Regions from separate parts of the Gordonia sp. JH63 genome, predicted to be linked through region 4. Evidence: predicted binding sites of a transcription regulator. Region 4 holds the regulator's gene; each other region holds the start of a gene.
What was found. Region 4 encodes LexA, which represses DNA repair genes until DNA is damaged. Its sites were predicted from a motif close to CGAACANNTGTTCG; they were not measured.
Positions count from the first base shown of each region.

Region 1 (4,270 bases), 180 kb from region 4:
GATGTCGCCCGCGAGGTCACGCGATACGCCGTCGCCGACCCGGAGACCGGGGCACTCGACCTCGAGCGCGGCACGAGGCGCGCAAGAGCGATGCTCGTCGTCGAAATGGCGCTGCCCGGAACGGTTTTCCTCTACAACGGCAGCGAACTGGGACTGCCGAACGTCGACGACCTGCCCGACGACGCACTCCAGGACCCGGTGTGGGAACGGTCCGGACGCACCGAACGCGGGCGGGACGGCTGCCGCGTCCCGATCCCCTGGGAGGGGACCGAGCCGCCCTTCGGATTCAGTGCGACGTCCGAGACCTGGCTGCCGATCCCGGATTCGTGGCGCGCGCTCACTGTCGAAGCCCAGCTCGAGGACGTGGGGTCGATGCTGTCGCTGTACCGCGCAGCCCTCGACCTGAGGGTGACCCGTCCGGAGTTCACCGGTGAGCACCTCGAGTGGTACGGCGCGCCGGAGGGATGCCTGGCGTTCCGTCGTTCCGAGGGTCAGCTGGTCTGTGCGCTGAACGCCGGCGATGAGCCGGTGCCCCTTCCGCCCGGCGAATTGCTGCTCGTCAGTTCACCTCTCGTCGACGGGATGCTGGCGCCGGACGCAGCGGCCTGGCTGGTGTGACTGAACTCGGGCAGCCGGCCGCGGACCACGTGAGGGGCACGCAGGCACCTCACCGCCGTCGATAGCAAGCAAGACAATCGTGAAACGCTGCTAGAAGGGCGGCGGGTTGGCGTCGTTCCAGCGCTTCTCGGCGCGTTGGTGGCGTCGGAAGTCGTTGTCGCGCTGCTTGGTGAGTCTGTCGCGGGCGGGGTGATCGGGTGATCGTCTGGGGAAGAGCTTGTTGAACAGGTCGCGTCCGCTGAAGGCGTTGCCGACGAACATGTGCCCGGTGGGTGTGGTGAACCAGGCGGTGCGGGATTCGTCTTGGTGGTCCTGCCAGCTGGTGAAGGTCTTGATGCGGTGATGGAAGCGGCACAGCGGTTTGAGGTTGCGCGCATCGGTCGGGCCACCGCGCCGCGGGTCGGTGTGATCGAAGGGTTCGGTGTGGTCGAGGTCGATCTGCCAGACCGGGGCGTTGCAGCCGGGGAAGGTGCAGCACAGTTCGCCGGCACGCACCAGCGCCTGCAGCTTCTTCGACGGGGTGTACCGCGTTGTCGAACTGTCTGCCTCGGGAGCCGATGCCAGTGGCGCGGCGGGGGTCGGTGCGGGATGGATGTAGGTGCGTCGCGCTTCGGCGAGGAGTTCTCGCGCGGTGTCGGCGTCGATGATGCCATGGCGGTCGAGGAACGCGGGATCGTCGTCGAGACCGATCAGGGTCGACAGGTTCACCACGATGTGAAAGGTCGCGCGCGGCGCCAGCGAGTCCGACGCCGAGTCGGTCGGCGCGGCCGGGTCATCGGCAGCGGTGTCGGGGGCTGACGGGTCGACGAAGGTGTCCGCATCCACCATCTCAGCAGCTGGTGCAGGCGGCTCGGCGGTATCCACTGTCGCTGGGTCGAAATCTGGTGCTGTGTCGGGTTCGGTTGCGGCAGGTCGACAGTCGTCGCATAGGCAGGTGATGGCGGCTTCGCCGCGCGAAAGTGCTTTGAGGGCATCGACCCGGCGATTGGCCAACTTTCGAGGGTCACCGGCGTGGACCGCGGTGGCCATCGCCGTCAGGCGGGCGTCGAACTCGGCGGCATCAGCATCGGGCAGCGTCCCGGAGATCCGGGACTGCCCCGGCGTGAACCGATCGGGGGTGACCGTCACCTTGCGGTCGGACTTCACTCGCTCCTTGCGTCGGCGGATCGCGTCGGGTGCCCACTTGGCGACGATCGAATCGACCATGGCGGTGAACCGGGCCGTCGACATCGGTGGGCGGGCGAAGATCGCTTCGGCGAGATGGGCGTCGACGGTCTGCATCTCTTCGTCGTCGGTGATGAGATCGGTGCGCTTGAGAGCGATGAGGAAGCGGCGCTTGTCGATTCGACCGCACGCCAGTGCGTGCCCGGTGAAGGAGAGTCGGTAGCGCAGTGCGTCGCCGGCCTCGATGAGGTCTTTCGCCTCGGCCGGTGTCACGGTGAGGGTGGCGCCGACTTCGGCGATGGCTTGTTCGAGACCGTTGGGCCCGAACTGCTCGTAGGGGTTCTCGCCGGCGGCCACTCGCGCTGATAGGTGCTCGAAGGCTTCGATGGAGTCGAGTTCGCCGCTGTGCGTCTCGGCGCGGCGCTGCGCGTAATCCATCTCGCGTTCATCGTGAATGAGGCTGGCAACGACCATCATTCGATGCGCGGACGCTGCCGCCAAGCCCGCGCAGTGGTTGAGGACCTCGACGAGTTCGGATGCGGAGAGTTCATGGTCGGGACGAAAGCGCGGTTCGACGGACTCCTGTGATGGGTCCACCGCCGTGGATCCGGCCCCCGCCCCCGATGACATGACACCATCGTACTCGAAAATATGTTCGAGTCAAGGCTTGATTTTTCCAAGTCCCGGATGTTATCTCGCAGGACATCGGTGACACTTCCGCATCAGGACATCGGTGACAGTGTGAGTGGTCTTGGTGGTGACACTTCGCTGTGAACGACAGTCGAGGAGCCGATCATCTGTGCAATGTCCGCCTGTCGCGGCACCGCACTGTTGGTGGGCTCGGTCCGGTTGTGCACAAGGGTGGTGGGTGCGCGCTCGCCTATGCGAGAGACTGACCTGACGCAAGCTATGTGGTCGTGACTTCCTCAGCCCGCCCGTCAGTCCAGGGCTCTGGCGGTGCTAGTGGAATGCCGCGACGTCAACGTCTGCACCGGTTCAGCAGCACCCGGTGGTGGCGCTGAGGACGTTGCGCAGTGCTTCTAGCGAGTCGGGTTGTGCGCGGTAGTAGACGTTCATTCCTCGGCGGTCAGGGCTCACCATGCCGGCCTTACGGAGCTGACCCAGGTGATGGCTGGTCGTCGCCTCGGTGAGGCCGACCGCGGTCGCGAGATCGCAGGTGCAGATTCCGTCACCGGTGTCGGCGAGCAGGATCGACACGAGCTTGATGCGCACGGGATCGGCAAGAGCCTTGAGCCGCAACGCGATCTCGAGCGCGGTGTCGTCATCGAGCGGGGCTGCCGATACCGGGGCGCAGCAGATCGGGGCACTGATGTCGACCATCGGCAACGTCTTCGGCATGCCCCGACCATACCCTGTCACTTGACATATGTCGAAAAGGTAGGCACCCTGCAGGGTGACCGTAGTTCGATATATGTCTCACAGGTGAAGGTGATGGCCATGTCCCGTATGCAGCTCGCGCTCAATGTTGATGATCTCGATACCGCAATCGAGTTCTACTCCAAGCTGTTCAACACCACCCCGGCCAAACGCAAGCCGGGATACGCCAACTTCGCAGTCGTCGAGCCGCCGTTGAAGCTGGTGCTGCTGGAGAATCCGGGCCAGGGCGGCACCATCAACCACCTCGGTGTCGAGGTCGAATCCAGCGAGAAGGTGCACGCCGAGATCGCCCGGCTGTCCGGGGAGGGCCTGTTCACCCAGGAGGAGATCAACTCGACCTGTTGTTTCGCGACGCAGGACAAGGTGTGGGTGACCGGCCCGGCGCAGGAGAAGTGGGAGGTCTACACCGTGCTCGCTGATTCCGACACGTTCGGGACCAGCCCGAAACTGTTGGAACAGACCACCACTGAGGACACCGAACCGGGTTCGGTGTGCTGCGGCGGCAGCGCCGCCAACCCGGCCGAGGCACGCACAGCCTGCTGCTGACGAGCCGCGGGTCGCGTTCTCGCCTACCGCGTGAGTCGGTCGGCGAGAGCGCGAATGCGGTGAGTGATGTCGTCGCGGATCAGCCGCATCCGCTCGACGCCGTCGATGCCCCGCTGCGAGGGCTCATCGGTGTCCCACACTTCGAGGACCACACCAGGCGGGGGCGTGACCTCGGCGGTGCCGACCACCACGACGAGATCCGCAGCCTGCATCAGTTCGTCGGTCAGTTGCCGCGGCTGGTGGCCGGCGACATCGGCGCCGACTTCGGCGAGCACCTGGGCAGACAGTTCGTTGACCTGCCCGCCGATCTTCGCACTGGTTCCAGCCGATGATGCTGCGATCTCGTGGGTGACCGTGGGCGTGAGATATTCGGCCATCACCGATTTTCCGCGGTTGGACACGCACACGAACAGCACCTGCGGTGGCGTGTTCATCGGCCGGCCTGCTGGTCGGCGGGTGCGAGTTCGTCGAGCAGATCCTCGACGAGCCTGCGGATCTGGTCGCGGATCGGGCGGACCGCGTCAATGCCTTGACCTGCTGGGTC
Region 1 covers NZ_CP047235.1:2,130,504-2,134,773, reverse strand. The annotation lists gene GR168_RS09595 (glycoside hydrolase family 13 protein) at 1-618, shown strand, start outside; gene GR168_RS09590 (HNH endonuclease signature motif containing protein) at 709-2,412, opposite strand; gene GR168_RS09585 (Rv2640c family ArsR-like transcriptional regulator) at 2,779-3,141, opposite strand; gene GR168_RS09580 (ArsI/CadI family heavy metal resistance metalloenzyme) at 3,241-3,726, shown strand; gene GR168_RS09575 (low molecular weight phosphatase family protein) at 3,750-4,160, opposite strand; gene GR168_RS09570 (arsenate reductase ArsC) at 4,157-4,270, opposite strand, start outside.
Region 1: GR168_RS09590 (HNH endonuclease signature motif containing protein) is a predicted target of LexA. The motif match lies at 2,427-2,440, and genes of this name have one in related genera.

Region 2 (4,270 bases), 2.6 Mb from region 4:
GACCGCATTCATGGTCCCGATGGACACGCCCGGCGTGGAGGTGCGGCCGATCCGACAGATGTCCGGTGGGTCGACGTTCAACGAGGTCTTCCTCTCCGACGTCGAACTGCCCGACGCCCTGCGGGTCGGTGCCGAGGGCGACGGATGGAAGGTCGCGCTCACCACACTCGGTTTCGAGCGGAACTCGAGCGCCGGGATCGTCAGTGCTGGCGGCAACAGCGTCGACCTCGCCCGCCTCGTCGACCGTCTCGGACTGTCCGACGACCCGCTGGCCCGGCAACGTCTCGGCGATGCCGCGATCTACGAGCGGGCGGCGGCGCTCATGGTGGCGCGCTACGCCGAACGTGAACGGGCGGGTGCCGTGCCGGGCGTCGAGGGCTCCATCGGCAAACTCGTGTGGACGCAGAACCTGAAGCGCGTCGGCGACGCCGCGGCGTCGTTCCTCGGCGACCGGATCGTCGCCGACACCGGCGAGCCCGACACGTTCGCATGGTCGGAGCATCTGCTCGGCGCACCCGGGTACCGCATCGCGGGCGGCTCGGACGAGATCCAACGGAACATCATCGGCGAACGCGGCCTCGGACTGCCGCGCGAACCCCGCTAGGAGTACACATGCCCATCGAACTCACCGTGGAGCAGCGCGATCTGCAAGCCGCCCTCACCGATGCGTGGTCGGAACACGCTCCGGCGCAGGATGTCTGGCCGTCGATTCGGGAACTCGGACTGACCGAGATCCCGTTTCCGGAGGATCTGGGCGGGGCCGGGTACGGGGTGAAGGACGCGTCGGTCGTGATGACCGCCCACGGTCGCTGTCTCGGTTCCTCGCCGTACCTCTCGTCGGTGATCATGGCCGGCCTCACCCTGCTCCATGCCGCCGACGACGAGGGGCGACGGGCACACCTGCCGGCCATCGCGTCCGGGGAGCGGCGCGCCGCGCTCGTCTGCGGCCCCGCCGTGGTCTCCTCGTCGATCGGTGCGGAGGTCACCGATGAGGGAACGCTTGTCCTGAACGGACGGCAGGACGTCGTCCTCGACGCGGCGTCGGCCGACGTGCTCGTGGTCGTCGCGCACACCGCGTCCGGTGTGGAACTCGCCGTCGTCGACGGTGGCGCTGCCGGCATCGGCCGCCACCAGCGTGAAAGCCTGGATCTCACACGAGAGTTCGCGACTGTCGAGTTCACCGGTGTCGAGGCGACCCGGGTGTCGGGGCCGGAACTCGAGGCGCGGCTGCGCCGGGTGCGGTCGCTGCTGATGATCGCCCTGGCTGCCGAGCAGGTGGGTATCGCCCGCCGGTGCCTCGAGATGACGGTGGGGTACGCGAAGACGCGGCAGCAGTTCGGTCGCACGATCGGATCCTTCCAGGCGCTCAAACACCGCCTCGTCGACATGCTCGTGGCCACCGAGCTCGCCGAGGCGACGGTCCTCGACGCCGCGGATGTCGACCGCTTCGACGACGCGGATCTGGCCGAGCGGGCCGCGTCGGCTCGCGTGCTGGCCTCGCGGGCCGCCATGTACGCCGCGGAGGAGGCCATCCAGATCCACGGCGGGATCGGGTTCACGTGGGAGCACCCGCTGCATCACCACTTCCGGCGGGCCAAGACCGACCAGTTGTTGTTCCAGGACGAGGGCGTGCACGTCGACACCGTCGCGCGCGCCATGCTCGGACGGGCCCGCGCGGCGTCGGTGTGAGCGCCGGCGGAGCGGTTCCGGATCGGCGCGTTCGGCCTAGTCGTCGTCGCTGACCTGCGGAGCGCTCGGCGCGCAGCCGCGAAATCCGTCGCTGGTCGAGCCGGCCCCGAGCGGAGCGAGGCGCCCCTCCCCGCGCTGGTTGAGCTGGCACACCTCCGCCGGTTGAGCCGGCAACGAGCCGCTAGGCGAGTCGCCCACCCCCGCTGGTTGAGCCGGCAACGAGCCGCTAGGCGAGTCGCCGTGTCGAAACCACCTGGCAACCCGACGAACTCAGCCATCGCCAACCCGGACGGCACCATACCGCAACGCCCAGAGCCCATTTCGTCGACAACGATGTCACTCCTGTGGAGACTCAACCGGAATTGTCGGTGGCCGGGTTTACATTGTTTTTCAACGGATCACCTGGTCGCAGCGGGTGAGTGGACAGGCGTCGGGGGGCGTGGTGAAGGCTTGGACCGATCTACCGGGCCAGTTCGTCGCCGGGGTCGATCCTGCCCACGCCGCCGAGACCGACATGGTGTTGTTGATGGCCGGCCTCGACGCCACCCGGCGCGGCGAGTCCTACCTCGCCTGGCACCGCTATCAGACGATCGCGGCGATGACCGACCGCCTGATCACCACCAGCGCGTCCGGGTTCGTGATGGACGGCCATGCCGATTGCGCGGCCCGCATCGCCCGCCAGGCCGGGGTGTCCCGCCGGCACGCCGAAACCCTGATCGATGAGGCGATCGCGCTGCGGGATCGGCTCCCCGAGGTTGCCGACACCCTGCGTGACGGGGTCCTGTCGCAGTGGCAGATCCGGTTGGTCATCTCCCGCACCGAACTGATCCCCACCGATGACCCGATCACCCCCGCGTTGGATGCCGAGATCGCCGACACGGTGCGTCGCCGGAAAGGGGTGTGGGATCGGGCGCGGCTGCGGGACATGGTCGACCGCCTCGTGTTCCGCCACGACCCCGACGCGGTACGGCAACGCCGCCAAGACGCGATGGATCAGCGTGGGGTGTGGACCCACGAACTGCCCGACGGCACCGCCGAACTCACCGCCGTGATGTCGGCGGAAAACGTGCGGATCTCGGCCAAAGCCGTCGCCATCCTCGCCGACTCGGTCTGTCAGCGGGATGGCCGCACCCAGGGGATACGACGATCCGATGCGATGTTCGCGCTGTTGACCCGCACCAGCTTCGACTGCCAGTGCGACGATGAACAGCCGTGCACTGCCGACATCCCAGACCCGCAAAGCGTCCTCGACGCGGTCCGCGCCGAGGTCGTGATCCATGTGGTGACCGATGCCGCGACCCTGGCCGGGGCACCCGGGGTGGGGTTTCTCGACGAACACGGCATCATCAGCGATGAGCATGTCCGTGACCTCGCCGCCCGCCCGGACGCCACGCTGTCCCCGGTCACCCCCGCCCGCACCCAACCCACCTACGTCGCCCCCAGCACCAATGACGATGACCAGCGGCGGACCGCCCAACGCCCGGCACCAGCCGAGGACACCCGAGCCGACAGCGAGAAGCATTCCACCGCAACCCACTTCGGCGACTCGACCGATGTCACCGCCGCGGGTGTGGCGGTGGTGTATCCGGCGACCCATCCCGGCAACGGGTATCGGCCCACCGCGTCGTGTGCTGATTTCGTGCGGGTGCGGGACGGGTATTGCACCGAACCCGGCTGTACCCGTTCGGCATTCGCGTGCGATCTCGACCATGTCACCGAGTACGACCACACCGACCCCGCCCGGGGTGGGGCGACGTCGAGTGAGAACCTCAACACCAAATGCCGCCCCAGTCACCTCTTCAAGACCCACGGGGACTGGGTTGATGTGCAGTACCGCGACGACGACGGTCGCCTGGTCACCGAATACGAAACGCCCGAAGGGGTCACTCTGCCCGGCGACGCCGAGACGCTGGAAGACACCTTCCCGAACCTTCGGCGGATCCGGTTCGAGCAAGCCGCCCAAGCCCCACCCACACCACGGGTCATCGCCTCCGACAACCCGGAGCGCACACACAGCCGACTGGACGCCAAACTGGCCCGCCGGCGACAAGAACGCGCCCGAAACAAACGAGCCCGCGAAGAACTCGACCGCATCGACCCACCGCCGTACTGACCCGAGAGCACGTGGGGCTCCAATCTGATGACGCGAGTTGTCAGACTTGGTAGCCTGTCGCCACGAGATCGCCGTTCGGTCGACCCCATCGGGACGGCGAACGGTGACCTGAGTGCGAAATGCGGTGAACTGATCAGTGTGACAACCGATTCGGGTGAAACGGACATCGGTCGGCATGGTCGGCATATCCTGCACCTGTGGCACGGCTGGTGACGACGGTGACCAGGGTGCGTCGGGCGCGCAGCGAACCGGAAGAGAGCGACGACGCGGCCCAGCCGCGGAAGGTGGGGTGGACATGGTCTCGGTGACCGGTGCGGTCGGCACGGTGGTGGAATCGGCGCAGGATGCCTTTGGGGCGTTCAAGGTCCTGCGGCGATCGGGTCTCGTGGATCCGACGAAACCCAAGGAGCTGCTGACCACGGTCAAGCGGGCCAAGATCATCGGTCCGTGTGCGGCGGCTGTGGCACA
Region 2 covers NZ_CP047235.1:4,911,056-4,915,325, reverse strand. The annotation lists gene GR168_RS21790 (acyl-CoA dehydrogenase family protein) at 1-604, shown strand, start outside; gene GR168_RS21785 (acyl-CoA dehydrogenase family protein) at 613-1,689, shown strand; gene GR168_RS21780 (HNH endonuclease signature motif containing protein) at 2,129-3,802, shown strand; gene GR168_RS21775 (acyl-CoA synthetase) at 4,098-4,270, shown strand, end outside.
Region 2: GR168_RS21780 (HNH endonuclease signature motif containing protein) is a predicted target of LexA. The motif match lies at 2,085-2,098, and genes of this name have one in related genera.

Region 3 (4,270 bases), 960 kb from region 4:
GGATTGACCCGTGCCGGTGAGCACCCGCCAGTGGTCGCCGCAGCGGGCGACGGAGACCGCGGGGTCGCCGCAGGAGACACGGCCGCCGTCCTGGTGGATTCGGTGCACGAGGGCCTCGGTGAGGGCGCCGCTGCCCCCGATCGCGCGTCCGGGCGGGATTCGGTGCATGAGTGCGGCGAATCCGATCATCGGCGCCGTGCCCGGTGCGCTCATGGGCGGTCCGGACTGGGCGCCGAACCACGCGAGTCCGGCCTTGAGCTGTTCGGACTCGAAATACTCGTCGAGGAGGGAATCGCCGGAGGCCATCAACTCGGCGGTCAGGTTCAGCACCCGGCCGCCGCGCCGGCCGAACAACCCCGTGCGTGCCGTGGCGGCGGTGCCGCCGAGCCCGCCGAAGGCCCGGCCGAACTTCCCCATCGTCGCGGGTTGGTAGAACGCATCCATGACCGCCCGCGCCCGCGGCGTCCACGTCTCCACGAACCGTCGATATGCGGCGGCATCGGCTGCACCGCAGGCGTTCTCGATGGAAGCACACGTCGCGTCGAGGTCGGTGCGGAAGACGATCGGCGGGGCGGTCGCGGTGGCCGGGACGAACGCCCACGGATCGCAGTCGACGTAGCGCAGGCCGTGCGCGGCGAGGTCGAGGTCGTCGAGGACGGGGGAGTGACGGATCATCAGATGCGACGACGACCCCCGGTCGACCCGATGGCCGGGGAACCGTTCGACGGTGGAGACCGCGCCGCCGGGGATGTCGTCCCGCTCGAGTACCTCCACATCCCGTCCGGCCTGTGCCAGGTAGGCCGCGGCGATCAGGCCGTTGTGGCCCGCGCCGATGACGACGGCGTCACGCCGGGTGCCGTGCATCGTCAGCTCCCGGTACCGGCGCGGCGGGCGGCGGCCGGGGGTTGCAGTTTCAGGGGGAGCGGACGGCCGAGGAACGCGAACGGACGCGGATCGCCGGTGAAGGTGAAGTGGCGCAGGACGTCGGTGAAACCCATCCGCCGGTACAACGACCACGCGCGGTTGTCCTCGGCGGGGATCTCCGGGGTCGACAGCAGCACATGGCGTTCGGGCCGATCGGCCAGCAGCCGGGCGAGGAGCGCCTGTCCGATCCCACGGCCCTGGGCGGTCGGGTGGACGTGCAGCTCGGTGAGCTCGAAGTAATCGCGCGCGATCGCCTCGACCGTCTCGGGCGGTCGGCCCGTCTGGCGGAGTCCGAGCCGCAGCTGCTGGTTCCACCACTGACCGGTCGCGCCGGTGTAGCCGTAGGCGATGCCGACGAGCAGGTCGTCGGGTCCGAAGCCGACCGGTGGACCGACCCGGCGCCGCGCGGCCGGCATGGTCCGCGCCTCGTATGGGGTCACCGTCTCGACCGCGCCCACCGCACGCCATCCGGGCCGCGCGATGTGTTCGCGCCAGAGCCCGGCCCGATGGATCTCCGTACCGCGCGGATAATTCATCGCGGTCACGTAGATCTCCAGGGCCGGCTCGAGCCAGGCCCGGGCGTCCTGGCCACTCAGGCTCACCAGGCGGATGGTCAACGGATTTCCGTTCTCTGCATCGTTCGTCCTGCGTCGTCGACCTGCGGACGAGGTCGGCTGCCGCTGGGGCGGGCCGCCCTCTGCCGGGGGCATCGCGTCGCAGGCCACTTCCGGGAATTGTCCTATCGATGATGCACACTCGGCAGGAATCGGCCCGCAGGTGGTGGCGTTGTACTCCCCGGCGGGGGTTTCGGGTCACAGATGTCTTGAACGCCGACGCCGGGATAGCTATATTGAACGTGTCGAACGGATGTTCGATGAATGTGCCTCCGCAAGCTGTTCGCGTTCATCCGACGACACGGTCCGGCGGCGGACGAGGGAAGCGTCTGCCGCCGGACACAGCCCATACGCACGAGGAGGACGACATGGCCAGACACCGCAGCGCCACGGCTCTCACCCACGCGGCGCCCGTCGACCCGGTGATGGTCGGTCGAGCGCGCGATCTCCTCGAGCGCGCACACGTGCTCTTCGACAATGCCGACGGCGTCGACGACGACGTCGAGCGGTTCCGCCAGCTGTACCTCGTCGCACTCCGCGCCTCGGGCGCGGCCCTTGCCGTGCACGAACCGGTCGGGACCGTGCGGCGCAGGACGTCGAACGCCTGGACCCGCATCGGTGTGGTCGCCCCCGAGCTGGCGCCGATCGCCGCCCGGTTCGCCGCGCTGTCGCCGGTTCGGATGAAGATCGAGTCCGGGATCATCCGCACGATCGACCCCGACAGCGTCGCCGGCATGCGGCTGCTCGTCCTCGACTTCCTGCGTCGGGTCGAGACGATGGTCATCGCCTACGAGCAAGGAAAACTCGGTGCCGAAGCGCCGCAGATCGGCGCGACGGCGTGAATCCGGCCACACTTTGCGGTTTCTGGCACCGCCCGGTCGTCGGCAACAGCGAGTAATGGTGGTCGCGGTCGATTTCACCTCGTATCATGGGACGATATAGGCGCAGACGCCTTTCCGGTCGCGGGTGACCTTCGTCGGCGTCACGGATCAGTGAGAAGGAGGGTCGGTGCCACTTTCGGAGCACGAGCAACGCATGCTCGAACAGATCGAGAGCGCGCTGTACGCGGAAGACCCCAAGTTTGCGTCCAGTGTCAAGCGTCGGCGCCTTGGGAAGTCGAGCGGTCGTCGTCGCCTGCAGGCGGCAGCGGTCTTCGTCGTCGGCCTGGTGATGCTGGTCGGCGGACTCATCGTCAACATCAACATCGGCGGATTCCCGATCGTGAGCCTCCTGGGCTTCCTGGTGATGTTCGGGGCCGGCCTCTTCGCTCTCTGGGGAGACAACAACACCGCCGAGGCGGGCTCGTCGTCGACCAGGTCCGGCAAGAAGCAACCGGGGTCGTCCGGCGCCAAGCGCAAGCTGTCGGAGCGCATGGAGGAGCGATTCAATCGCCGGTTCGAGCAGGAGTGATCCGCTGATCCCGACTCCGCGTTCGTCGATCGGCTGACCGACTCCCGCAACTTCGCATACGACTGAGCCGCGTGCCTTCGGGCACGCGGCTCTTTCATGTCCTCGATCGCTCTCCAGAGCACGCTGAACGGGTTCGGGCGCACGGCCGACGGATTCGGGCGCACGATCGACGGGATCGGACGCCCAGTCGACGGTCCTCGCTCTTCTTTGCCGGCATCCCCACTTCTCCCCACCGGCGATCCCCACTTCTCCCCACCGGGACGCCCCACTTTGCCCCACTAGAGGATCTATGCCTGGATTTCCCGCCTCTCGAACCTCATCGGTGTCTCTGGTCACACGCTTGATGCGCTTCTTTCGGCCCGTGACGCGCCGGGGACACGCGCGTTCATTGTCAACTTGAGCTCCCTGAACTGGGAATTTGCTGTCAGTGGGTGAATGCGGGGGCGGTGGGGGTGGAAAGTGGTGGAAAGTGGGGTACTGTGGCAGCACTGGGTGAGGCGAGATACGACGCGGAACCCGGTGGGCAGGAGGTGTCGACGTGTCCGTGCGATTCGTCGGTACCTACACGCCCAAATTGGACGACAAAGGGCGGCTCACGTTGCCCGCCAAGTTCCGCGATGCACTGGCAGGAGGGGTAGTGGTCACCAAAGGCCAAGATCACAGCTTGTCCGTGTACCGGACCGAAGAGTTCGACGCGATAGCCGCTCGGATCGTCGAGGCGTCTCGGAACGACCCTGATCTGCGCGCGTTCCAGCGGACGTTCTTCGCCGGTTCGGAAGAGCAGCGACCGGACGGTCAGGGCAGGATCAGCCTGTCCGGCGACCATCGCGTGTACGCGGGGTTGTCCAAGGAGTGCGTGGTGTTCGGCAGCTTCGATCACCTCGAGATCTGGGACTCGGCCGCATGGAACGAGTACCAGACGCGGCACGAGGAGAACTTCTCGGCCGCCAACTCCGCCGCGCTGAACGCGGTGCTGTAGCCGGAGGACCGGCCCGCCACACCGCCGAGACAGCAACACCAACGACAGCAACCGACCAGAAACCGACCGAAGAGACAGCAACCGATGGGCGAGTTCGGTGCCCAGCGGCTTCGGGTGGCACGAGGCCCCGGCCCGGTGGCGACCCTGGCGTACTTCCCCAACGCCAGGTGCGTGATCGGGTCGGGACCCCGCTCCATCCGACCGCCTGCTCTCGCCGACCCGAGGCATCCGCCCACCGCCGATACCGCATACATGCCGATGGGGGGTCTTCATCATGGTCGATGCCGAGGACGAACCGCGTCGGTCCGGCGAGTTCGGTCACATCCCCGTCATGGGTGCGCGC
Region 3 covers NZ_CP047235.1:3,275,266-3,279,535, reverse strand. The annotation lists gene GR168_RS14550 (NAD(P)/FAD-dependent oxidoreductase) at 1-864, opposite strand, end outside; gene GR168_RS14545 (N-acetyltransferase) at 867-1,541, opposite strand; gene GR168_RS14540 (SAV_6107 family HEPN domain-containing protein) at 1,907-2,380, shown strand; gene GR168_RS14535 (DUF3040 domain-containing protein) at 2,547-2,948, shown strand; gene mraZ (division/cell wall cluster transcriptional repressor MraZ) at 3,487-3,927, shown strand; gene rsmH (16S rRNA (cytosine(1402)-N(4))-methyltransferase RsmH) at 4,202-4,270, shown strand, end outside.
Region 3: GR168_RS14540 (SAV_6107 family HEPN domain-containing protein) is a predicted target of LexA. The motif match lies at 1,785-1,798, and genes of this name have one in related genera.

Region 4 (4,270 bases):
TCGGAGAAACGGGTCCTACGAGCTCTGGACCGACTCGGCTGACACGGGTTCGGCGAGCGCGCTCCCGGATCCCGATGCCGCCTTCAGGTCGTCGATCTCGCGCTGGAAGTCCTCCACCGAGTCGAACGACCGGTACACCGAGGCGAAGCGCAGATACGCCACCTCGTCGAGATCGCGGAGCGGACCCAGGATGGCGAGTCCGACCTCGTTGCTGGGGATCTCGGCCGATCCACTGGCGCGCACCGTGTCCTCGACCTGCTGGGCGAGTTGCGCGAGCGCGTCCTCGGCGACGTGGCGGCCCTGACAGGCTCGCCGCACGCCGCGCATGACCTTCTCCCGGCTGAATGGTTCGGTCACGCCGTTGCGTTTGACCACCGCGAGCACGGCGCTCTCCACGGTCGAGAACCGGCGACCGCACTCCACACAGGAGCGACGGCGGCGGATGGCCTGCCCTTCATCTGCGACACGCGAGTCGATGACCTTGGTGTCGTCGTTCTTGCAGAAGGGGCAGCGCATCGTGTCCTCACGCAGGTCGCGGGACGCTGGAACGCACCCGAAGCGTGCGCCCCGCCGCTTGTCGGCCGGCCCCTGTGACATCGAGGATACCGCCCGGCCTCAGCGGTACCGGGGGGTGAGCAGGGGCTGGCCCACCTGCAGCGCGCTCGACCCCAGATCGTTCATCGCGACGATCTCGTCGATCACGACCTCGCGCGGCATCTCGGGTGCCACCCGGCCGGCGATCGAGCTGAGCGAGTCCCCCGAGCGCACGTGGACGACCTCGGCACTCACGGCGGACGGGGTCAGCGAGTCCGAGTAGTTCTGGCCCACGACACCGAACACCCACACGACGAACGCCAGCCCGACGCCGGCGAGGAGCGCGACCGCGGTGCGGCGGCGGCGACGGAACACCGCCGCGTCGGGTCCGACCGGGCCACGCCCGCGCACCCCGACCGAAGAACCACAGTGGGTACCGCCCACCCGCGGGGTCACCGGCGACGCACCCCGCGGTCGGGTGCCGGCCGGCCGGTTGTCTATCGGGCGGCCGCCGTCGGACAGCGGGGCGCGCGTCCGGACCCGATCGGCGCGGTCGGTGGGGGGCCGGACAGCGTCGGGACGGTCGGTGCGGACGGGAGCGACGAGAGTGGCGGTGCGCATGGTGCCCTCCGGTGTTCTGGTGTCTGGATCGTGCGGGGTGTGGCGGTCGGTGTTCGAACATCGATCAGATGTTCGATGCACTGATGTTCGAATTTGTAGCACGACGTCCCGACAAAGTCTCGCGACACATCGAACAAATGTTTGAGGTGCCGGTCGCACTCCGCTAGGCTCGGACCCGGCGCAAGCCATCTACCAGCACGTTCCGAAGACGAGAGGAACCGAACATGAGTGACACCGGCGATAGGCGCGGCCGAGCGCGGGGCGCCGACGACGAGGCCCCGTTCGACGCCGCCGCCGCCGAGGCCTCACTCACCCCGCGACAGGCCGGGGTCCTGGAGGTGATCCGCCGCTCGGTGCGCGAGCGCGGTTATCCGCCGAGCATCCGGGAGATCGGCGACGAGGTCGGCCTGGCCTCGACGTCGTCGGTGGCCCATCAGTTGCGGACGCTGGAACGCAAGGGGCTGCTCAAGCGCGACGCGAACCGTCCCCGTGCGGTCAACATCGCCCCGAGTGACACCCCGTCGCCGGACACCCCGTCGGCCGGTCAGCTGCCCGAGCCGACCTTCGTGCCGGTTCTCGGCCGAATCGCGGCCGGCGGTCCGATCCTGGCCGAGGAGGCCGTCGAGGACGTCTTCCCGCTGCCCCGTGAGCTGGTCGGCGAGGGATCTCTCTTCCTGTTGCGCGTCGTCGGCGAGTCGATGATCGACGCCGCGATCTGCGACGGCGACTGGGTCGTGGTCCGGCAGCAGAACGTCGCCGACAACGGCGACATCGTCGCGGCCATGATCGACGGCGAGGCCACCGTGAAGACCTTCAAGCGTCAGGGCCCCAACGTCTGGCTCATGCCGCACAACGAACTGTTCGATCCGATCCCGGGCAACGATGCCGTCATCCTCGGCAAGGTCGTCACCGTGATGCGGCGAGTCTGACCTCTCCACCGACCGAACCGTCGAGCACCGCCGCGGCAGCCTCGCGCGCCGCGGCGGGGTCCGAGGTGGCCAGGGCAGCCTCGGCGGCGGCCCGGCAGTCCGGTGCGGACACCTCGCCGAGCCGGGCCCCCACGGCCGCGGCAGCAGCCGGCGCGCTGGACAGCGAGGTGACCCCGAGACCGACGAGCACGCAGGCGAGGTTCGGATCGGCGGCGGCCTCGCCGCACACCCCGACCGGCTTTCCCTGACGTGCACCCGCTGCCGCGACACCCGCGATGAGGCTCAACACGGCCGGTTGCCACGGGTCGGTCAGTCCGGCGAGATCGGCCGACATCCGGTCGGCCGCCATCGTGTACTGGGTCAGATCGTTGGTGCCGATGGATACGAAGTCCACCTCGGCGAGGACGGCTTCGGCCAGGATCGCCGCCGCGGGCACCTCGATCATCACCCCGGCGACCAGACCACGGCCGCGGACCTCGGCGGCGAAGGTGCGCGCCTCCGCCGGCGAGGCGATCATCGGCGCCATGACCCACGGCGCGACGGCCGACCCCGACGCGGCCTGCGCGATCGCGTCGAGCTGATGCGCGCGGATCTCGGGGTGCGCCAGCGCGATCCGATCGCCCCGCACGCCGAGCGCTGGGTTCGATTCGTCGGGATGGGTCACGAACCGGAGCGGTTTGTCGGACCCGGCGTCGAGGGTGCGGATGACCACCTTCTGCCCGTCGAACGCATCGAGCACCTCCCGGTAGATCGCGGCCTGCTCGTCCACCGACGGTTCGTCGGCACGCTCGAGGAACGCGAGTTCGGTGCGGAAGAGCCCGACGCCCTCGACGGGGTACCCGGCCGCGGCGCGTGCCGACGATCCGTCGGCGACGTTGGCGAGCACCGCCACGGCCACCCCGTCGGCGGTCTGCCCCGGACCGGTCCAGCCGGCGACGAGTGCGGCATGCCGCCGATCCTCGTCGACGCGAGCCCGGGCCGCCTCCGCATCGGGCTCCACCTCGATCCGCCCGGTGCTGCCGTCGACGAGAACGGTTGTGCCGGGCTCGATCTCGTCCAGGTCGGCCACCGCCACCACGCACGGGATCCCCAGCTGGCGCGCGATGATCGCGGTGTGGCTGGTCGGTCCGCCGAGGCGGGTGACGAGGGCGATGGTGCTCGTGGGGTCGAGGCCCGCGGTGTCGGCGGGCGCGAGGTCGTCGGCGAGCAGGACCGACGGCACCTCCGGAGTGGGCACACCAGGTTCGGGTAGGCCGAGCAGTTCGGCGAGGACCCGGTCGCGCACGTCGTTGAGATCGGTGACCCGCTCGGCCATCAGTCCGCCGAGCTTGGTGAACACCGCCGCGAACTGTTCGGTGGCCGCGACGGCAGCGGCCTCGGCGGGGGCGCCCTTGCCGATGAGCGCGGTCGCGGCACCGATCCAGCCGCGGTCCTCGGCCAGGCCCGCCGTCGCGGCGAGCACCTCGGCCGTCACCCCGGTGTTCTGCGACGCGCGCGTGCGCAGCCGCGCGGCGACGGCGCCGGCCGCGGTGGCGAAGCGCGTGACCTCGTCGGCGCGCCGTTCCTCGGCGATCTCCACACCGACGCCGAGCTTCTCCGGCGAGTGGTCGGGTCGCTCGCCCGGCCACAGCGCGGGACCGTGGGCCAACCCGCCGACCACCGGGGTTCCCGTCAGGATCTGCGCCATCGTCTTGCCTCTCACTCGACTACCGATGTGACCACCGTTACAAAAAGTGCTTGACTTGTCAACACAAACAGGCGTAAACACAATTACTACAACATCCAATCCCACACGCCTCAACAAGCGGGTTGGTCGAAACCGGAGATCGGAGCGGTGTGTACGCCGAGGAGAGACAACAGGCGATCGTCGACGAGGTGCGACTCGCGGGGCGGGCATCCGTGGCCGCGCTCGCCGAGAAATTCGACGTCACCAGCGAGACCGTCCGACGCGATCTCGCGGTACTGGAACGCGCCGGACATCTCCAGCGGGTCCACGGCGGCGCCGTGCGCGCCGAGATCATGCGCACCCTCGGCGAGCTCGGGATCGACGAACGGGAGTCGAGCCAGATCGAGCAGAAGACCGCGATCGGCCGGGCGGCCATCCGGTTCCTGCCGCCCGACGGCGGCTCGGTGCTCTTCGACGCCGGCACCACCACCTACCGCGCGGCCGAGGCGACCGCTCCCGA
Region 4 covers NZ_CP047235.1:2,314,702-2,318,971, reverse strand. The annotation lists gene hrpA (ATP-dependent RNA helicase HrpA) at 1-42, shown strand, start outside; gene nrdR (transcriptional regulator NrdR) at 16-516, opposite strand; gene GR168_RS10495 (LysM peptidoglycan-binding domain-containing protein) at 616-1,155, opposite strand; gene lexA (transcriptional repressor LexA) at 1,380-2,084, shown strand; gene GR168_RS10485 (putative PEP-binding protein) at 2,062-3,771, opposite strand; gene GR168_RS10480 (DeoR/GlpR family DNA-binding transcription regulator) at 3,921-4,270, shown strand, end outside.